DNA from 2 places in the Paraliobacillus zengyii genome. Region 2 is predicted to be linked to the other one. Evidence: a T-box and tRNA genes for the amino acid it is inferred to sense, from the RefSeq annotation. Region 2 holds a T-box; the other holds one or more tRNA genes.
The links. A T-box is a leader RNA that pairs with one kind of tRNA and senses whether it is charged. The one in region 2 lies ahead of DM447_RS12360 (valine--tRNA ligase), so its partner is inferred to be a tRNA-Val.
Positions count from the first base shown of each region.

Region 1: it encodes a tRNA-Val, which carries the amino acid that the T-box ahead of DM447_RS12360 (valine--tRNA ligase) is inferred to sense. The anticodon was not compared.

Region 1 covers NZ_CP029797.1:757,911-768,804, forward strand. Annotated here, with positions in the region: gene DM447_RS03765 (nucleotidyltransferase-like protein) at 1-118, shown strand, start outside; rRNA gene DM447_RS03770 (16S ribosomal RNA) at 480-2,047, shown strand; rRNA gene DM447_RS03775 (23S ribosomal RNA) at 2,402-5,348, shown strand; rRNA gene rrf (5S ribosomal RNA) at 5,499-5,614, shown strand; tRNA gene DM447_RS03785 (tRNA-Asn) at 5,628-5,702, shown strand; tRNA gene DM447_RS03790 (tRNA-Ser) at 5,706-5,797, shown strand; tRNA gene DM447_RS03795 (tRNA-Glu) at 5,829-5,903, shown strand; tRNA gene DM447_RS03800 (tRNA-Val) at 5,906-5,981, shown strand; tRNA gene DM447_RS03805 (tRNA-Met) at 6,028-6,104, shown strand; tRNA gene DM447_RS03810 (tRNA-Asp) at 6,112-6,188, shown strand; tRNA gene DM447_RS03815 (tRNA-Phe) at 6,217-6,289, shown strand; tRNA gene DM447_RS03820 (tRNA-Tyr) at 6,303-6,388, shown strand; tRNA gene DM447_RS03825 (tRNA-Trp) at 6,416-6,486, shown strand; tRNA gene DM447_RS03830 (tRNA-His) at 6,501-6,573, shown strand; tRNA gene DM447_RS03835 (tRNA-Gln) at 6,588-6,662, shown strand; tRNA gene DM447_RS03840 (tRNA-Gly) at 6,670-6,741, shown strand; tRNA gene DM447_RS03845 (tRNA-Cys) at 6,768-6,841, shown strand; tRNA gene DM447_RS03850 (tRNA-Leu) at 6,850-6,931, shown strand; gene DM447_RS03855 (sugar kinase) at 7,473-8,432, shown strand; gene kduI (5-dehydro-4-deoxy-D-glucuronate isomerase) at 8,476-9,306, shown strand; gene kduD (2-dehydro-3-deoxy-D-gluconate 5-dehydrogenase KduD) at 9,361-10,137, shown strand; gene DM447_RS03870 (tagaturonate reductase) at 10,406-10,894, shown strand, end outside.
Region 2 covers NZ_CP029797.1:2,417,925-2,428,818, reverse strand. Annotated here, with positions in the region: gene DM447_RS12405 (LiaI-LiaF-like domain-containing protein) at 1-454, opposite strand, end outside; gene hemA (glutamyl-tRNA reductase) at 731-2,101, shown strand; gene hemC (hydroxymethylbilane synthase) at 2,187-3,119, shown strand; gene DM447_RS12390 (uroporphyrinogen-III synthase) at 3,116-3,925, shown strand; gene hemB (porphobilinogen synthase) at 3,912-4,889, shown strand; gene hemL (glutamate-1-semialdehyde 2,1-aminomutase) at 4,909-6,201, shown strand; gene spoVID (stage VI sporulation protein D) at 6,399-7,538, shown strand; gene DM447_RS12370 (protein kinase family protein) at 7,617-8,636, shown strand; gene DM447_RS12365 (hypothetical protein) at 8,633-8,821, opposite strand; T-box leader at 8,955-9,186, shown strand; gene DM447_RS12360 (valine--tRNA ligase) at 9,251-10,894, shown strand, end outside.

The DNA of each region.
Region 1 (10,894 bases), 1.7 Mb from region 2:
TTTAGATTTAAGTACGATGATTGATTACTTATTAAAATTAGGGCTTTTATCTGTTGAACTCGTACAAACAAAAGGTGAAAAGGTCTTTCATCGTAATTATAGGGTCAGGGAAGACTGAATATATAAGTAGTCTTTTGTATCAGTATTTGGTTATAAAAAGAAAAGCAAGAAGTGTATTGACGTATGTTATAAATACATGATATATTAATATGCGTCGCTTTGAGTGATTCGAAAATTAGTTATTGACATTACATCAGCAAGCATGCTATATTAATTAGGTCGCTTTAAGCGGTTAAACTTTTACAAAAAGAATTTCGTTAAGAAAGTTATTGACTAATTAACTTAGAAGTTATATAATACAAAAGCTGTCGCAAATAAACGGCGAAACAAATTGATCTTTGAAAACTGAACGAAACACACAGTATGTTAAGTAAGTAGAAACAATAAGCTAGTTAAGTATTTGAGCAGCAAGCTCGCATTTTATGGAGAGTTTGATCTTGGCTCAGGACGAACGCTGGCGGCGTGCCTAATACATGCAAGTCGAGCGCATGAAATAAGTGAATCCCTTCGGGGTGAAACTTATGGATTGAGCGGCGGACGGGTGAGTAACACGTGGGCAACCTGCCTGTAAGACTGGGATAACTCCGGGAAACCGGGGCTAATACCGGATAACACTTTTCTTTACCTAAAGGGAAGTTGAAAGGCGGCTCTTTGAGCTGTCACTTACAGATGGGCCCGCGGCGCATTAGCTAGTTGGTAGGGTAATGGCCTACCAAGGCGACGATGCGTAGCCGACCTGAGAGGGTGATCGGCCACACTGGGACTGAGACACGGCCCAGACTCCTACGGGAGGCAGCAGTAGGGAATCTTCCGCAATGGACGAAAGTCTGACGGAGCAACGCCGCGTGAACGATGAAGGTTTTCGGATCGTAAAGTTCTGTTGTTAGGGAAGAACAAGTACCGTTCTAACAGGACGGTACCTTGACGGTACCTAACGAGGAAGCCCCGGCTAACTACGTGCCAGCAGCCGCGGTAATACGTAGGGGGCAAGCGTTGTCCGGAATTATTGGGCGTAAAGCGCGCGCAGGCGGTTCTTTAAGTCTGATGTGAAATCTTGTGGCTCAACCACAAGCGGTCATTGGAAACTGGGGAACTTGAGTACAGAAGAGGAGAGTGGAATTCCACGTGTAGCGGTGAAATGCGTAGATATGTGGAGGAACACCAGTGGCGAAGGCGACTCTCTGGTCTGTAACTGACGCTGAGGCGCGAAAGCGTGGGGAGCAAACAGGATTAGATACCCTGGTAGTCCACGCCGTAAACGATGAGTGCTAGGTGTTAGGGGGTTTCCGCCCCTTAGTGCTGCAGCTAACGCATTAAGCACTCCGCCTGGGGAGTACGGCCGCAAGGCTGAAACTCAAAAGAATTGACGGGGACCCGCACAAGCGGTGGAGCATGTGGTTTAATTCGAAGCAACGCGAAGAACCTTACCAGGTCTTGACATCCGCTGATAACCCTAGAGATAGGGCGTTCCCTTCGGGGACAGCGTGACAGGTGGTGCATGGTTGTCGTCAGCTCGTGTCGTGAGATGTTGGGTTAAGTCCCGCAACGAGCGCAACCCTTGATTTTAGTTGCCAGCATTTAGTTGGGCACTCTAAAGTGACTGCCGGTGATAAACCGGAGGAAGGTGGGGATGACGTCAAATCATCATGCCCCTTATGACCTGGGCTACACACGTGCTACAATGGATGGTACAAAGGGCAGCGAAGCCGCGAGGTGAAGCAAATCCCATAAAACCATTCTCAGTTCGGATTGTAGGCTGCAACTCGCCTACATGAAGCCGGAATCGCTAGTAATCGCGGATCAGCATGCCGCGGTGAATACGTTCCCGGGTCTTGTACACACCGCCCGTCACACCACGAGAGTTAGCAACACCCGAAGTCGGTGAGGTAACCTTTACAGGAACCAGCCGCCGAAGGTGGGGCCAATGATTGGGGTGAAGTCGTAACAAGGTAGCCGTATCGGAAGGTGCGGCTGGATCACCTCCTTTCTAAGGATAAATGAAAAGCGTAAGCACGCGTTTAACGACGTATGAACTGGACTGAACCGAAGGAGATAAAGAAAACACAACGAACGAAAGTGAGTTGATGTTGCCTTATCGTACGGAGGAGAAGGAAGTTTACTAGTCGTTGCGTGCTAGAAGCTGGACATATAGGAAAACATACTGTGTGGTTTGGTTCAGTTTTGAGAGATCAAGTATCTTTCATTTTATGTACCTTGAAAACTAGATAAGAAGTTAGGAAGCGAGAAGGATTGTACTTTGTACAAAACAGAACGTGAGCCTAACATATGACAAGACATCATATCAAAGTAAGAAGAACCAAACGCTTTTATTAACTAATATAGTTAAGTAAGAAAGGGCGCACGGTGGATGCCTTGGCACTAGGAGCCGAAGAAGGACGGGACAAACACCGATATGTCTTGGGGAGCCGTACGTAGGCATTGATCCAGGAATTTCCGAATGGGGGAACCCCCTGCTCGTAATGGAGTAGGACACTTTACTGAATACATAGGTAAAGTGAGGCAGACCCGGGGAACTGAAACATCTTAGTACCCGGAGGAAGAGAAAGCAAATGCGATTTCCTGAGTAGCGGCGAGCGAAACGGAATCAGCCCAAACCAAAAAGCTTGCTTTTTGGGGTTGTAGGACACGCTATACGGAGTTACAAAGAAACGTTTTACATGAATCGATCTGGAACGATCAGCCGAAGAAGGTAAGAGCCCTGTAATGAAAAGGACGTTTCCTCCAGCGTGGATCCTGAGTACGGCGGAACACGAGAAATTCCGTCGGAATCCGGGAGGACCATCTCCCAAGGCTAAATACTCCCTAGTGACCGATAGTGTACCAGTACCGTGAGGGAAAGGTGAAAAGCACCCCGGAAGGGGAGTGAAAGAGATCCTGAAACCGTGTGCCTACAAGTAGTCGAAGCTCGATATTTTCCTTCGGGAAAAAGAATGAGTGACGGCGTACCTTTTGTAGAATGGACCGGCGAGTTACGATTCTTTGCAAGGTTAAGCCGCACAGGTGGAGCCGCAGCGAAAGCGAGTCTGAATAGGGCGTGATAGTAAAGGGTCGTAGACCCGAAACCGTGTGATCTACCCATGTCCAGGGTGAAGGTCAGGTAACACTGACTGGAGGCCCGAACCCACGCATGTTGAAAAATGCGGGGATGAGGTGTGGGTAGGGGTGAAATGCCAATCGAACACGGAGATAGCTGGTTCTCTCCGAAATAGCTTTAGGGCTAGCCTCAAGGAACGTATGTTGGAGGTAGAGCACTGATTGGACTAGGGGCCCTTACCGGGTTACCGAATTCAGTCAAACTCCGAATGCCAATCATATTGCCTTGGGAGTCAGACTATGGGTGATAAGGTTCATAGTCGAAAGGGAAACAGCCCAGACCGTCAGCTAAGGTCCCAAAGTATACGTTAAGTGGAAAAGGATGTGGCGTTGCATAGACAACCAGGATGTTGGCTCAGAAGCAGCCATCATTTAAAGAGTGCGTAATAGCTCACTGGTCGAGTGACGCTGCGCCGAAAATGTACCGGGGCTAAACGTATCACCGAAGCTACGGATTCCAAGAAGTATTGCACTTCTTGGATTGGTAGGAGAGCGTTCTAAGTGCAGCGAAGTCAGACCGTGAGGACTGGTGGAGCGCTTAGAAGTGAGAATGCCGGTATGAGTAGCGAAAAAGAAGTGAGAATCTTCTTCACCGAAAGCCCAAGGTTTCCTGAGGAAGGCTCGTCCGCTCAGGGTTAGTCGGGACCTAAGCCGAGGCCGAAAGGCGTAGGCGATGGACAACAGGTTGATATTCCTGTACCACCTCCTTTCCGTTTGAACAACGGGGGGACGCAGTAGGATATGGAAAGCGCGCTGCTGGTTATGCGCGCCCAAGCAGTGAGGCTGTTGGATAGGTAAATCCGTCCAATGTAAGGTTGAGCTGTGATGGGGAGGGAACTTAAGTACCGAAGTTCCGGATTTCACACTGCCAAGAAAAGCCTCTAGTGAGGAAAGAGGTGCCCGTACCGTAAACCGACACAGGTAGGCGAGAAGAGAATTCTAAGGTGATCGGGAGAACTCTCGTTAAGGAACTCGGCAAAATGACCCCGTAACTTCGGGAGAAGGGGTGCTTCTTTTACGAGAAGCCGCAGTGAAAAGGCCCAAGCGACTGTTTAGCAAAAACACAGGTCTCTGCGAAGCCGTAAGGCGAAGTATAGGGGCTGACACCTGCCCGGTGCTGGAAGGTTAAGGGGATGCGTTAGCTTTCGGGCGAAGCGCTGAACCGAAGCCCCAGTAAACGGCGGCCGTAACTATAACGGTCCTAAGGTAGCGAAATTCCTTGTCGGGTAAGTTCCGACCCGCACGAAAGGTGCAACGACTTGGGCACTGTCTCAACGAGAGACCCGGTGAAATTATACGATGCGTGAAGATGCGCATTACCCGCGACAGGACGGAAAGACCCCGTGGAGCTTTACTGTAGCCTGATATTGAATGTCGGCACAGCTTGTACAGGATAGGTGGGAGCCGTTGAAGCGTGAGCGCTAGCTTACGTCGAGGCGCCCGTGGGATACCACCCTGGCTGTGTTGACCTTCTAACCCAGAACCGTGATCCGGTTCGGAGACAGTGTCAGGTGGGCAGTTTGACTGGGGCGGTCGCCTCCTAAAGAGTAACGGAGGCGCCCAAAGGTTCCCTCAGAATGGTTGGAAATCATTCGAAGAGTGTAAAGGCAGAAGGGAGCTTGACTGCGAGACCTACAAGTCGAGCAGGGACGAAAGTCGGGCTTAGTGATCCGGCGGTACCGTATGGAAGGGCCGTCGCTCAACGGATAAAAGCTACCCCGGGGATAACAGGCTTATCTCCCCCAAGAGTCCACATCGACGGGGAGGTTTGGCACCTCGATGTCGGCTCATCGCATCCTGGGGCTGTAGTCGGTCCCAAGGGTTGGGCTGTTCGCCCATTAAAGCGGTACGCGAGCTGGGTTCAGAACGTCGTGAGACAGTTCGGTCCCTATCCGTCGTGGGCGCAAGAAGTTTGAGAGGAGCTGTCCTTAGTACGAGAGGACCGGGATGGACACACCGCTGGTGTACCAGTTGTTCTGCCAAGAGCATCGCTGGGTAGCTACGTGTGGAAGGGATAAGTGCTGAAAGCATCTAAGCATGAAGCCCCCCTCAAGATGAGACTTCTCATCTTTTTAGAGTAAGATCCCTCAGAGACGATGAGGTTGATAGGTTCGAGGTGGAAGCGTGGTGACACGTGTAGCTGACGAATACTAATAGATCGAGGACTTAACTATAATACTATATGGTGTCTTGTTGTAATTCTTATCTAGTTTTGAAGGTATAATTAATTTTATTCTTTTAAACTCTTGATTTTTTATGAAAAACAGGTATAATACTTGTTGTCATTAAAATTCAAAATACACTTGGATGTATACTCTAAATGATCTGGTGACAATAGCGAAGAGGTCACACCTGTTCCCATGCCGAACACAGTAGTTAAGCTCTTCAGCGCTCATGGTAGTTGGGGCTTTGCCCCTGCAAGAGTAGGACGTCGCCAGGCATATATCCATTATTCCACAGTAGCTCAGTGGTAGAGCAATCGGCTGTTAACCGATCGGTCGTAGGTTCGAGTCCTACCTGTGGAGCCATATGGAGAGCTGTCCGAGTGGCCGAAGGAGCACGATTGGAAATCGTGTAAACCGCTAACGCGGTTTCGAGGGTTCGAATCCCTCGCTCTCCGCCACTTACATACAACTCATTGTATAATTAATTTAGGCCCGTTGGTCAAGCGGTTAAGACACCGCCCTTTCACGGCGGTATCACGGGTTCGATTCCCGTACGGGTCACCAATGGAGGATTAGCTCAGCTGGGAGAGCACCTGCCTTACAAGCAGGGGGTCGCAGGTTCGAGCCCTGCATCCTCCACCATTTTAAACAAGTAATTTTATAGTAGAATTATTTAATTCTACATTATCGCGGGGTGGAGCAGTCTGGTAGCTCGTCGGGCTCATAACCCGAAGGTCGCAAGTTCAAATCTTGCCCCCGCAACCAAATTATTGGTCCGGTAGTTCAGTTGGTTAGAATGCCTGCCTGTCACGCAGGAGGTCGCGGGTTCGAGTCCCGTCCGGACCGCCATTTTTATAAAACTACAATTATTTTACTTGGCTCGGTAGCTCAGTCGGTAGAGCAACGGACTGAAAATCCGTGTGTCGGCGGTTCGATTCCGTCCCGAGCCACCTTTTTTTATTTGGAGGGATAGCGAAGTTGGCCAAACGCGGCGGACTGTAAATCCGCTCCCATCGGGTTCGTAGGTTCGAGTCCTACTCCCTCCACCATTTTTGAATATATTTATATAAGAATATAGGGGTATAGTTTAAAGGTAGAACAGAGGTCTCCAAAACCTCCGGTGTGGGTTCAATTCCTACTACCCCTGCTTTTTTTATTGTGGCGGTCGTGGCGAAGGGGTAAACGCACCGGATTGTGATTCCGGCATACGTGGGTTCAATTCCCACCGGTCGCCCTATTTTTTTACATTGGGCTATAGCCAAGCGGTAAGGCAACGGTTTTTGGTATCGTCATGCGCTGGTTCGAATCCAGCTAGCCCAGCCATCATCTTGCGGAAGTAGTTCAGTGGTAGAACATCACCTTGCCAAGGTGGGGGTCGCGGGTTCGAATCCCGTCTTCCGCTCTCTTTTCATATAGTTTTATTATAATGGCGGTATAGCCAAGTGGTAAGGCAGAGGTCTGCAAAACCTTTATCACCGGTTCAAATCCGGTTACCGCCTCCAAATAACATGCCGGTGTGGCGGAATTGGCAGACGCGCATGACTCAAAATCATGTTCCTTCGGGAGTGCCGGTTCGACCCCGGCCACCGGTATTTAAGTTTTTTGTTCAGGTATGTCAATTAACTGTTAATATTTTGTAATATCAAGTGTTTCCTACATTTTGGGAAACGCTTTTTATTTTGAAAAATGTTCCTTCTAGAATGTGAGTCGAACCTATACCATAGCTATTATAAACATATCATTTAAGCAAGAAATATTAACGTTTCTCAGATTGTGAGAGACGTTTTTTTTATTTTTATTTAACAAAAATCTAATTTTATATTTAATAAATATTTTTTAATCTATCAAAAAATGCTATTCATACGCTGGCAAATGTAATTTAATTAATTTCTCTTTTTTCATTGACATTAATTATGAAAGCGGTATATAATTTATATTATAGAACAGAGTTCCATTATACGGAACGTAAATTAAATCTTTTATATTGAATATTTATTTTATTATTCAATGTATAAAAAATGTACTTACCAAATATAATCATGAGAACATAGATAGTTAGTTCTATATTTTTTGCATACATTTGCAAAAAAGGGCTTCTAAAGAGGCTACTACTATTAGTGAGGAAGATGTTTTATGAGTAAAAGGATAGTTACAATTGGTGAGGCTATGGGCTTATTTGTAGCTGGTGAAGTAGGACGGCTTGAAGATGTAAAGACATTCACTCGATCAATAGCAGGTGCCGAATTAAATGTTAGTGTTGGCTTAGCTAGATTGAATCACGAAGTATATTATACGACCAAAGTTGGCAATGATCCACTTGGAGAATCAATCATAAATTTTATAAAAAAGGAAAGAATCCATAATGATTTTGTCTATCAAAGTAAAAAGGATTTGACTGGATTACAATTAAAGGAAAAATCTATCGAAGGGGATCCGAATGTAGCAAGTTTTCGAAAGAATAGTGCGGCTAGTAAAGTTAGTTTAGCTACCATACAGGAAGTGGATTTTTCTATTTTTGATTTTGTTCATCTAAGTGGCATATTCTTAGCTTTGTCTTCTGAAACAAAAGCTGTTTCTCATTATTTTGCTGAGGAAGGAAGAAGAAACGGGGCATGTATAACCTTTGATCCTAATCTTCGTCCTAATTTGTGGAGTAGTAAGAAAGATATGATTATAAATATAAATGAATTGGCAGCAAAATGTGATATCGTTCTTCCAGGTATTTCTGAAGGGGAAATTCTTACTGGATATAAAGAACCAGAAGATATTGCAAACTTTTATTTAGAAAGGAATGCAAAGTATGTTGTTATCAAGCTTGGTGAAGAAGGTGCATATGTAAAAGGACATGATAGAGAAGGTAAATATATTGAAGGCTTTAAGGTTGATAAAATTGTGGATACTGTTGGGGCTGGAGATGGATTTGCAGTAGGTGTAGTCAGTGGGTTAGCTGAGGGATTATCGATTGAGGAATCTGTTATTCGCGGAAATGCAATTGGTGCTATTCAACTACTTTCATCAAGTGATAACGAAGGATTGCCAACTCGAGTTATGTTAGAAAAATTTTTAAATACATCAAAGCATCAAAAAATTTAAAGTTAAATACAACTATTTTCATAATCTATAGGAGGCTTTAAAAATGGAAAAAAGATATGCAACACATCCAGAACACGCAAAAACATTTGGTACAGAAGAATTACGTCAGCATTATTTGATTGAGGAACTATTTGTGCTTGGGCAAACTAAAATGGTCTATTCGATGGAAGATAGAACAGTTATAGGTGGTGTAACACCTACTGAGGAAGCGATCTCTTTAGAAACAGATGAGGAAATAAAGGCCAATTACTTTCTAGAGCGAAGGGAATTAGGGATTATTAATGTAGGTAATTCAGGCAAAGTTTTAATTGATGGTCAAGAATTTCTGATGGATAATAAAGACTGTTTGTATGTTGGAAAAGGAAATAAAGAAGTTTTATTCTCTAGCACTGTAGCGAGTGAACCAGCAAAGTTTTACTTGTTTTCTGCACCCGCTCATAAGGAATATCCGATTCAAAAGGTTTCTTTTAATAGTATTGACGGTGATCAATTAGGAACAAATGAGAGTGCAAATGAACGTGTTCTTCGCCGTATGATCCATAATGATGGCATACAAAGCTGCCAAATTGTTATGGGAATGACGCAATTAAAATCAGGAAGTGTATGGAACTCTATGCCAACGCACACACATGACCGCAGAATGGAAGCATACTTATACATCGATTTAGACGAAAATGCTAGAATGGTTCATTTAATGGGGCAACCGAGTAATACTAGACATCTTATAATGAAAAATGAGCAAGCGGTAATTTCACCTCCTTGGTCTATCCATTGTGGAGCTGCTACAAGTAATTATACGTTTGTATGGGCTATGGCTGGGGAGAATAAACAGTTCACTGATATGGATCATGTACAGATGGATAAATTAAGATAGTCTAGTAGATGAATAGTAATATAACTAGAAAATAAAAAGAATGGGGTTTGGACCATGACTTTAGAAAATTTTTCATTAGATTTTTTTTCATTAGCAGGTAAAGTTGCGATTGTTACAGGAGGAAATACAGGACTAGGGCAAGGTTATGCAGTTGCTCTTGCTAAGGCAGGCGCAGATTTATTTGTGGTAACATATGGTACTGATTGGGATGAAACGAAAGAGCTTATTGAAGAAACTGGACAAAAGGTTACTTTTTATCAAGCAGACCTTTCAAACAGAGATAGTATTAAACAAGTTGTCGATACATGTGTAAATACCTTTGGTAAGGTTGATATTTTAGTCAATAATGCAGGAACAATTCGTCGTTCTCCATTACTCGAATATAAGTCTGAAGATTGGGATGCCGTGATGGAAATTAATTTGAATTCCGTTTATTTCTTAAGCCAAGAGGTAGCAAAGGTAATGGCGAAGCAGGGTAATGGTAAAATTATAAATATAGCTTCTATGCTTTCCTTTCAAGGTGGTAAATTTGTTCCATCATATACAGCAAGTAAGCATGCAGTAGCAGGTATTACAAAGGCATTTGCAAATGAGTTGGGTGAAAAAAATATTCAAATAAACGCAATAGCGCCTGGATACGTAGCGACTAATAATACAGCTCCTATTCGAGCAGATGAAAAACGCAACGCAGAAATTCTAGCGCGTATCCCAGCAGGACGTTGGGCTCAACCAGCTGATTTAATGGGTGTTGTTGTATTCTTGGCTAGTCAGGCTTCTGATTACATGAATGGGCATATCCTTGCTATTGACGGTGGATGGTTAGCTCGTTAAACTAATTATATATAATTAGAGATGTAGTGCACTATTGGTGTATAAAATGAGTATTATAGGTGAACGATTAGTGAGCGTTAAAATAACCTTATTAATCGTTCATTTTTTTATAGCGTTTCATATTATATTGCTCCTTTCTCCTAAAAATTTATAATTGTGTCATCTTTGCAAAGTTTTCCATATATCTGTAGACCAAATATATAAGTGATGGTAAACTAAAAATAACAACGTTGTTATTGTTGACAAGAATAAGTTTGGAGGGATAATAGTGATAAAAATATCAAAAGAGGTTTTCGAGAAAAAACTTTATCCAGAGCGTGTTTTACAATTTGGAGAAGGGAATTTTATGCGTGCTTTTGTTGATTGGCAAATCGATATCATGAATGAAGCTGGTGTGTTTAATGGAAGTGTTGTTATTGTACAGCCTATCGAGAATGGAATGGTTGATAAATTAAATGAGCAAGATGGGTTGTACACGGTAATTTTGGAAGGTGTTAAGGATGGTTCTATTGTTAGAGAAAAGCGGGTAATTCAATCAATTAGTCGTGGCGTTAATCCATATCAGGATCTTGAAGGTTATCGTGCATTAGCGGAACTGGAAGATTTGCAATTCATTTTCTCTAATACAACGGAAGCTGGAATTGTTTTTAATGAGGATGATCAATTAGATGACCCATTACAAAAGACTTTTCCTGCAAAGCTAACCGCATTTCTTTACCGCCGGTTTTTACACTTTAATGGTGATATAAATAAAGGA
Region 2 (10,894 bases):
CAAACAATACAAGAGCAAGTGGCCAAAATGTTTCTAATAAAGCCATAAATTCATTTATCCAGTGAAACCATCCAGGTTGATTAGACGCAAAGATGGCTATAAATGATAAAGCTAACAAAATTAAACCTGGTATTAACCCAGCCTTTGTCTTTTGATAACGAATTAAGAAAGCCAATCCAATAATAATAGTATAAATGCCCCAATGATCAATCCAAAAAGAATAGTTGTTTAAGCCATGGTGGTGGCTTCCAATTCCTAATAAAATCACGCCAGGAAACAATTTATCATAATCTCTCGCGATATAACTGTGTAAAAGAAAAGCAACTCCAAGAATGATCAATAACGTTGGCCATGAGTAAAAATCAGTAATAATTGGGAATCTTAATTGTTTTAATAAAAAATAAGTTCCAATTCCAATTAACAGAAAAGCCGTTAGCGTATGTTTTTTGCGCATTAGTAACTCCTTTTTATAATAATTATTAAGTAGTATTAATTTGTTGATTGTAGCTATTAAATATGTTAAAGTATGTAGGTAAATGAAATTAATAATTAAAGAAACAACATTACTTATCTTACCATAATGTTGGTAGGGAAAGATAACAAAGTGATGTTTTTAATTTTGAGAATATATTGTAAGAAAATTGCCCTATTTAAAAACGTTTGATTCATATAAAAAATGATATAATAAGATATGTAACCTTGTGTTACGGAAAACTTGGGGGTAGATAGTGTGCATATCCTGATGGTTGGTGTCAATTATAGAACTGCTCCAATTGATATCAGAGAAAAATTAACGTTTCAAGCGGATGAACTTGTTGAAGCAATGCAGACGTTAAATAAACAAAAAAGTGTCTTGGAGAATGTGATTGTTTCTACATGTAATCGTACAGAGGTATATGCTGTTGTGGATCAATTACACACGGGACGTTATTATTTAAAACAATTCTTAGCAAGTTGGTTCGGTTTAGATAAAGAAAGTTTTACTTCTCATTTAGTTGTTTATGAAAATGATGGTGCAAAAGAGCATTTGTTTCGCGTGACAGCTGGACTTGATTCAATGGTTGTTGGAGAAACACAAATATTAGGACAAATGAAACATGCATTTTTACTTGCGCAACGAAACAGTATTACAGGGACGATGTTTAACCAATTATTTAAGCAGTCAATTACCCTTGCAAAACGTGCCCATAAAGAAACTGCAATTGGAGAGAATGCTGTCTCTGTTAGTTATGCTGCAGTTACATTAGCCAAAAAGATGTTTCCTAATTTAGCGAATAAGCATATTGTAATTCTAGGTGCTGGTAAAATGGGAGAGTTAGCTGCGAAAAATTTACAGGGTTCAGGTGTTGAGAATATAACTGTTATAAATCGTACATTTGAAAAGGCTCAAGCATTAGCAAAACAATTCCGAGGACAAGCGCGTTCGGCACAAGAATTTGATGATGCGTTGTTAGAAGCTGATATTTTTATTAGTTCTACAGATTCTCAAGATTTTGTTTTGACAAAGGATATGCTTAAACCAATTGTAGAACATCGACAAGGCAGACCACTATTCATTGTAGATATTGCCTTGCCACGTGATATTGATCCTGATATTGCAACGTTGGAAGGTATTAATTTAAATGATATAGATGATCTACAAGGTGTTGTAGATCATAATAATTATTCAAGAAAAATTGCTTCAGAACAAATTGAAATGTTGATAGAAGAAGAAATTGTTGAATTTAATGATTGGGTAAAAACATTAGGTGTTGTGCCAATCATATCTTCATTACGCGAACATGCCTTAAGTATTCAAGCGGACACTATGAATAGTATAGAACGGAAAATCCCTGGATTAACAGAACGTGAGCGTAAAGTGATTAGTAAGCATACGAAAAGTATTATTAATCAGTTATTGAAACAACCTATCTTACAGGCCAAAGAACTATCAGTAGGTCCTGAGGCAGATGATTCTCTACAGCTATTAACAAAGATTTTTGGAATTGAAGATTTAGTGAAAGAAAAAATAGCTGAACAAGTAGAAGATAATAATGTGATCGCATTGAGGACTGTTAATAAAACAGCCAATCTTAAATTGGAACCAGCTCTAATGCGCTAAACAATACCCCACCCTTTGTAATTATTGGTGGGGTATTGTTAAAATGAAGTATGTACATGTTTAAACTGGAGAGGAATGATTAAGAATGCGGAACATTATCATTGGTTCACGAAAAAGTCCTTTGGCTATAACGCAAACTGAATGGGCAATAGAACAATTAAAAAAAGTGAATGCACCATTTACTTTCGAGATCAAGAAAATCTCAACTAAAGGGGATAGAATTTTAGATGTAACCCTGTCTAAAGTTGGAGGCAAAGGATTGTTTGTTAAAGAAATTGAGCAGGCAATGTATAATGAAGAAATTGATTTAGCTGTTCACAGCATGAAGGATATGCCTTCAAAAGTTGCTTCAGGTTTACTTATTGGAACGATTCCATCAAGGGAAGATCATCGTGATGCATTTATATCTAACAATCATGTGTTATTCAAAGATTTACCTAAGGGTGCGATCGTAGGAACGAGTAGTTTACGTAGAAGTTCGCAAATTTTAGCAATTCGTCCTGATATAGAGATTAAATGGATTCGTGGTAATATTAATACACGTCTACGAAAGTTAGAAGAAGAAGATTTTGACGCGATAATTTTAGCGGCAGCAGGACTTAGTAGAATGGGATGGAGTCAAGAAGTGGTAACAGAATATCTTGATCCAACTATAAGTGTACCGGCTGTTGGTCAAGGTGCGCTAGCGATTGAATGCCGTGAAACAGATACAGAACTAATCTATTGGCTTGAGAAAATTCGTGATGAAGAAACAACTCGGACAGTAACTGCAGAGCGCACATTTTTACATTTATTAGAAGGTGGATGTCAAGTCCCTATAGCAGGTTATGCCTATTTAGATGAGGATGACATTATATTATCAGCACTTGTCTCTACACCCGATGGAAAGACAATTTTGCATGAAATTATCCGCGGTAAAGATCCAGTTGCAGTTGGTCAAGAGGCAGCAAAACGTCTAAAAGAACAGGGCGCTGATGAAATTGTTCGGAAAGTGAAAGAGGAGTTAGAAAACGAATGATTTCGCCATTACAAGGAAAAACAATTCTTGTAACACGTGCAAAAGAACAAGGAGAGATATTCTCAAATCAATTAGAGAATGTTGGTGCGACAGTTATTCACATTCCGTTATTAACTTTTCGACTGCACAAATCAAATCATCATCAATTATTAAATGGCATCAAAGATTATGGGTGGATTTTTTTCACAAGTGCGAATGGTGTTATTTACTTTTTTGAGCAACTGGTTCGATATGAAATTAATGCATCTGTCTTAAAAGGGCTACAGTTTGCTGTTATTGGTAAAAAGACGAAGCAAATGCTACAATCATATGGATATGAAGTAGACTTTCATCCTACAAATTATCAAAGTGAGGCAATGGCTGAAGAGTTTGTTGCCCATTTTGGTTCAGCTGAAAAAGTTTTGTTGGTGGTAGGAAATCGATCTCCATTAGAAGTGAAAGATGTATTAAAGGCCCATCAGGTCTACATAGATTATTTGATTGCTTATGAAACAGTAGTCAACAAAGACAATCAAACTGAATTAATAAAGCTTATTAAACAGGATGAAATTGACGGTTATACCTTTACAAGTCCGTCAACTATTGAGGCATTTAATCAACAATTAGAAGCTGTTCAAACAGACCTTGAGAGGATAAAACAGCATCGTTTATGTGTATGTATTGGCACAACCACCGCTGAGACAGCAAAAGTTAATGGTTTTAATAAAATACGCATACCACAAGAATTCACCACAGAAAAGATGGTAATAGAGATGATCAATTTTTTTTCACAAGAAAGAGAAGGTGAACGTAATGAAAGAACATAACTTTAAAAGACATAGACGGTTAAGGTCTTCTGTCAATATGAGAGCTTTGGTGAGAGAAACGGTATTATCAACAGATGATCTCATTTATCCTATGTTTGTTGTTGAGGGTGAGGATATTAAGCATGAGATTTCTTCTATGCCTGGTAGTTTTCAGGTATCGTTAGACAATTTAGATGAAGAAATAAATGAGTTGGAGCGTCTAGGCATTCATGGTGTACTATTATTTGGTATTCCAAAAGAGAAAGATGAAGTAGGTACGCAGGCTTATTGTGAAACAGGTATAGTGCAGCAAGCATTGCGTCAAATTAAAAAGAACTTCCCAGACATGTTGACGATTGCAGATACTTGTTTATGTGAATATACGTCACATGGACATTGTGGTGTGATACATAACGGTGACGTTGAAAATGATCAATCGTTACAATTAATTATAGAAACAGCTATTTCTCAAGCGAAAGCAGGCGCAGATATTATTGCACCATCTAATATGATGGATGGCTTTGTTGCTGGAATTCGTCAAGGGTTAGATAAAGCTGGTTTTGAAAATACGCCAATTATGTCCTATGCAGTAAAATATGCATCGGCTTTTTATGGTCCTTTTCGAGATGCTGCGCAAAGTGCACCACAGTTTGGAGATCGTAAAACATATCAGATGGATCCTGCTAATCGATTGGAAGCACTTCGGGAGGCTGCAAGTGATGTAGAAGAGGGTGCAGATTTCTTAATCGTGAAACCAGCATTATCATATATGGATATCATTCGTGATGTTCGCGACCGACATGATGTACCAATTGTAGCTTATAATGTTAGTGGAGAATATTCAATGGTGAAAGCTGCCGCTCAAAATGGCTGGATAAATGAAAGAGCTATTGTTCTAGAAAAGTTAACATCAATGAAACGTGCAGGTGCAAATTTAATTATGACCTATCATGCGAAAGACGTTGCTAAGTGGTTGCAAGAATAGCAGGAAGAGGTGCAATACAATGAGGAATTTCGATAAATCAATTGATGCTTACAAAGAAGCGGTTGATCTTCTACCTGGTGGGGTTAACTCACCGGTTCGAGCATTTAAATCAGTAGGAATGAATCCGATTTTTATGGAAAGCGGAAAAGGTTCAAGGATTACGGATATTGACGGAAATCATTACATTGATTACGTTTTGAGTTGGGGACCTTTAATTTTAGGGCATGCCGATCCAAGAGTGGTTGGAAAATTAAAAGAGATAGTCGAAAAAGGAACGAGTTTTGGCGCTCCAACATTATTGGAAAACCAATTAGCAAAACTTGTTATTGAACGAGTACCATCAATTGAAATGGTGCGAATGGTGAATTCGGGGACAGAAGCGACAATGAGTGCATTAAGACTTGCTAGAGGATATACTGGTCGCGACAAAATTCTTAAATTTGTAGGAAACTACCATGGACATGGTGACTCATTGCTAATTAAAGCTGGTTCTGGAGTGGCAACTTTAGGATTACCTGATAGCCCCGGTGTACCAAGTTCTGTTGCACAGCATACCATTACGGTGCCATATAACGATTTTGAAAGCGTTCAGTATGCATTTGACCAATTTGGTGATGATATTGCTGCGGTTATTATAGAACCAGTTTCAGGCAATATGGGTGTTGTACCGCCGCAAGCTGGTTTTTTACAAAATTTACGAGATATTACCGAAAAAAATGGCTCGCTTCTTATTTTTGATGAAGTGATGACAGGTTTTCGTGTTGGTTATAATTGTGCACAGGGCCACTTTGATGTAACTCCAGACTTAACTTGTCTAGGCAAAGTAATTGGTGGAGGACTTCCTGTTGGTGCTTACGGTGGAAAAAGAGAAATCATGGAGAAGATTGCTCCTACTGGCGATATCTATCAAGCAGGGACGTTATCTGGTAATCCATTAGCAATGACAGCAGGTTATCAAACATTAAAGGCGATGGATCAAGACGCATATGTAAAACTAAATGCGAAAGTTGATCGTCTAGTTGATGGATATAGAAAAGCTGCAGCAGACTTTGAGATAGACTTACAAGTCAATCGTGCAGGTTCAATGGTTGGATTTTTCTTTAATGCAGAGCCAGTGACTAATTATGAAACAGCAAGTAAATCTAATGTAGATTATTTTGCTAGTTATTATCGCGCAATGATTGAAGAAGGCATCTTTTTACCACCTTCTCAGTTTGAAGGTATCTTTTTATCTACTGCGCATACGGATGAAGACATTGACAAGACAATTGCAGCGGCTCGCGTTGCATTTAAAAAAATAGCGAATCAATAAATGAAAAAGTGTAGCTGAGATTAATTTAAAAGCTACACTTTTTTTTGCTTTTTGGTAATCAAATTTATTATCGATCATATAATTAAAGTAGGTTAGATGTTGTTTATTCACGCAATATTTTTTTGCATATATTTTTAGTTGGTACATATATCTGTAAAAGGAAGGTACGTTGTTTTATTTAGGAAGGAGGAGTAGCAATGTCCTATGATGATTCTGTCTTTACGTTTGATTTAAATGAAGTACTAAGCTTTAAAAACGGACAGGAAGTTAAGGAAATGATTGGAATTTCCTTAGAACCGGAAATTTCCATTCAAGAATATCGAGAGTACGTGTCGATCCGGGGTGTTATGGAATTAAAAGGTGAGTATTTTTTTGAAGATCAAAACTTAGATCTCGAAGCTGTTGCTAATAGAGAAGATATCGACAGTATCGACTACCCAGCGCATCGTTATATGGAGGAAGTTAAACCACAAGATGATGGTGTAAATCAATTTTCTCATCACTTTCCTGTCGAGGTTTCCATTCCTTTGCATAGAGTCACCAATTTAGATGAGATAATGGTCGGAATTGAAGCGTTTGATTATGAATTACCTGAAAGTAGTCAATTAAAAATACGCGCCTCCATCGCAATTCATGGGGTGAATGGCGATGAAGTGAAGGAAAGAGAAGAACTAGAAGAACTAGAGGAACTAGAAGAAATAAAGCAATATGAAGAAGAAGTAACAGAAACGGATAGTGATGTAGAGGATCCTTGGATTAATAAGGAGGATACATTTACTTTTGATCTAAAAGAAGCAGCAGAGGAAAATGAAAGTCAGGATAACCGTAGTGAAGAACCTAATTTAGTTGAAGCGGTATCACAAGAGGAAACGGAAGAAAGCAAGGAACGTTGGCCTACTAAAAAGCCACAGTCTTTTGCGACCTTTTTTGATCATGAGGATCTAGAAGAATCAATCGAATCAATTGAATCTGTTGAATCTGTTGCATCAGTTGAATCGATCGAAGCCATCGAATCAGAAGAATTATTTGAAGTAAATAATGATGAACAAGTAGAAGTAAATCGAATAGAGGTCAAAACAAAGGATTCAAAACGTGATGACGATGACCAACAAGAAGCAACCTATTTATTAGATATTTTTAATGAAGAAGAAGAGGAGCAAGCATATACAAGGCTTCGCATGTGTATTGTGCAAGACACAGATACGTTGCAGACGTTAGCTGATCGTTATGATCTATCACCTATTCAACTGTCACAAACAAATGATCTAGCAAACGATAATTTGAAGATTGGTCAGATTTTGTATATTCCTGAAAAACGTAAAAAAGAGAAGAAATAAGTGGTTATACGGTAACATTCACTTCTAACCATGTGGGTGTTATCGTTTCTTTTTTTCTATACAAGATGGAGGTGTTTAATGGTGGAAATTATAACAGAGATTTTGCGCGCTTATGGAATTGATTTATTTAATGTAACAAGCGTAACTCCGAGACTTTGGAAGATCACAAGTAATAACTATAATTTTGCATTAAAACACGCAAGATTGGAAGAAGCCAATATTGAGCAGTGGCAAGAATTATATCAATTAAAAGCTGTTAGAGATCTTTCCGTTATTTCACCTGTTTATCGAACTACTGAAGGAAGCATTTATTGTACTTATCAAAATAATATTTATTATTTATCCCCTTGGTTTGAAAGTGAAAATGGCGATCATACAATAGATCACCAACAGGGATTATTTGCAACTGTTGGTCGACTGCATGGTAGCACAAAACAAGGCTACTCCATTGAAGTGCAGACAATAGAAGAGAAAATTGAGGATGAAAAGAAAAAGCATGAAGAGGCCAAATCCTTACTTCTTCAATACATAGGTCATTTTGAACAGATGCGTTACATGCCACCGTTTGGTTTAGAAGTTTGTACACAATTTCGAGATATACTAAATGCCTTGAAACAACTTTCTAAATGGCATGACAATTACTTAACTGATATAAAGGAAGAGCAAACAACTTATCAATCAATCTGCCATGGTTATTTATCTGCAACACATCATATTTTTACATCAGATCAAGCAGTTTTAATTAACTGGGAGCATGCTCATTTTGGTGATAGTATGTTGGACCTGCAAAACTATTTACATAGAGCCTGTTTTCAACATGATACAAACATTACTAAAATAATAGACGACTTTTCATATTATGAAAAACAAAATCCGTTAACAAATAGTGAGCGTAGTTTATTAGCTATTCATTTATTACAACCTTATCGATATTTAAAAGTCATCCAAGATTTCGATCAAGTTCAAGCACAGCCTTTTCAAATAAGAAACCTGTTGCAAAATTATCGTCGATTGTTAGCTGGTGTAATGTTTCAAGAGATGCTTGAACATAATCGGAACATAGTAATTGAAAATCAAACGAAAGAAAATAGTGATTAAATCCATTTAAAATAGAATGAAATATATATCCCCATAAAAACACCTAGTAATAGCACATCAAATGTGGTTGGAAAAAATAAAGTTCTTACACATTGCACGATTAAGATAGGCATCATGCAACGTTCAATTATAAGTAACCACTGTTGACACCATGGAGGCAAACGAAAACGATAAAAGCGACTCATTTAGGTTACTCCTCTCTGATTCTTTTGGTGTATTCTATGACAGGTAAAACGAATAGTGCCTGTCTTTTTGAGTTGCTTATTGACTTTTCACTAAGAAATTGTATAAAATAGCTGATATAAGAATAAATGAAATTGAAATGCGAAGAAGAGGAAGAGTACAGAAGAGATGCCAATAGAGAGAGAAATCATTTGCTGAAAGATTTCTTAGGATTATCTGTTTTGGAATGTCGCCTTGGATGCAGCTACTTTGAATGTATAGTAGAAGGAGCCGGTGAAGAACCGTTATATCCTAATTGAGTGTGCATTTTTTTAGGAAAATGTAAACAAAGGTGGTACCACGGAATCTAGCCCTTTTCGTCCTTTATTGGATGTAAAGGGTTTTTTATGTTTTCGGAACCGATTGGATGTTAATAAGGAGGAAAAGACGTTATGAGTGAAAAGAATCAAAATTTACCACCAAAATATGATGCTACTGCAGTTGAAAAAGGACGTTACAAATATTGGGTTGACGGAAAGTTTTTTGAAGCTGATGGAGATAAGAAGAAAAAGCCGTACACAATTGTAATACCTCCACCAAATGTAACAGGCAAACTGCATATTGGTCATGCATGGGATACAACTCTACAAGATATGATTACCAGAATAAAACGTATGCAGGGCTATGATGTTTTGTATTTACCAGGTATGGATCATGCTGGTATTGCAACACAAGCGAAAGTGGAAACTAAACTTCGTGAAGAGGGGATAAGCAAATATGACCTTGGTCGCGAAAAGTTTCTAGATAAAGCTTGGGAATGGAAAGATGAATATGCTTCCTTTATTCGGGACCAATGGGCAATGCTAGGACTTGGTTTAGATTATTCTCGTGAACGTTTCACATTAGATCAAGGTTTATCTGAGGCTGTAAAAGAAGTTTTTGTTACCTTATATGAAAAAAACTTAATCTATCGCGGTGAATATATTATTAACTGGGATCCAGCAACAAAAACAGCTTTATCAGATATAGAAGTTATTCATGAAGAGGTTCAAGGTCATTTTTATCACATGCGTTATCCACTAAAAGATGAAGAAGGTTACATCGAGATTGCCACAACTCGACCCGAAACAATGCTTGGTGATACTGCTGTTGCCGTTCACCCAAAAGATGAACGTTATCAACATTTAATTGGTAAGAAGGTTGTGCTACCAATAGTTGGACGTGAAATTGAAATTATTGCGGACGATTATGTAGAGATGGACTTCGGATCTGGGGTAGTAAAAATAACACCTGCACATGATCCGAATGATTTCGAAGTTGGTAATCGTCACAATCTAGAGCGTATTTTGGTTATGAATGAAGATGGAACTATGAATGATAAGGCTTTAAAATATCAAGGAATGGATCGTTTTGATTGTCGAAAACAGATAGTTGCTGATCTTCAAGAAGCAGGCGTTTTATTCAAGATTGAAGAACACATGCATTCTGTTGGTCATTCGGAGCGCAGCGGGGCTGTTGTCGAACCGTATTTATCAACACAATGGTTTGTTAATATGCAACCACTAGCAGATGAAGCGGTAGACTTACAAAATAAATCTGAAGATGAAAAAGTTAATTTTGTACCAAAACGTTTTGAAGGAACTTATTTACACTGGATGGAGAATATTCGCGACTGGTGTATTTCGCGCCAATTATGGTGGGGACACAGAATTCCAGCTTGGTACCATAAGGAAACAGGAGAAATATACGTAGGCAAAGAAGCACCAAAAGACATTGAAAATTGGGATCAAGATAATGATGTGTTAGATACCTGGTTCTCTTCTGCATTATGGCCTTTTTCAACATTAAACTGGCCGAATACAGAGGATGAAGACTTTAAACACTTCTTTCCGACTAATACGCTTGTAACTGGTTATGATATTATTTTCTTCTGGGTTGCTCGAATGATTTTCCAATCGAAAGAATTTAATGATGAGCGTCCTTTTGAGGATGTCTTAATTCATGGACTAGTACGTGATGCTGATGGTCGAAAAATGAGTAAATCATTAGGCAATGGTGTTGATCCAATGGAAGTAATCGAAAAGTATGGGGCAGAC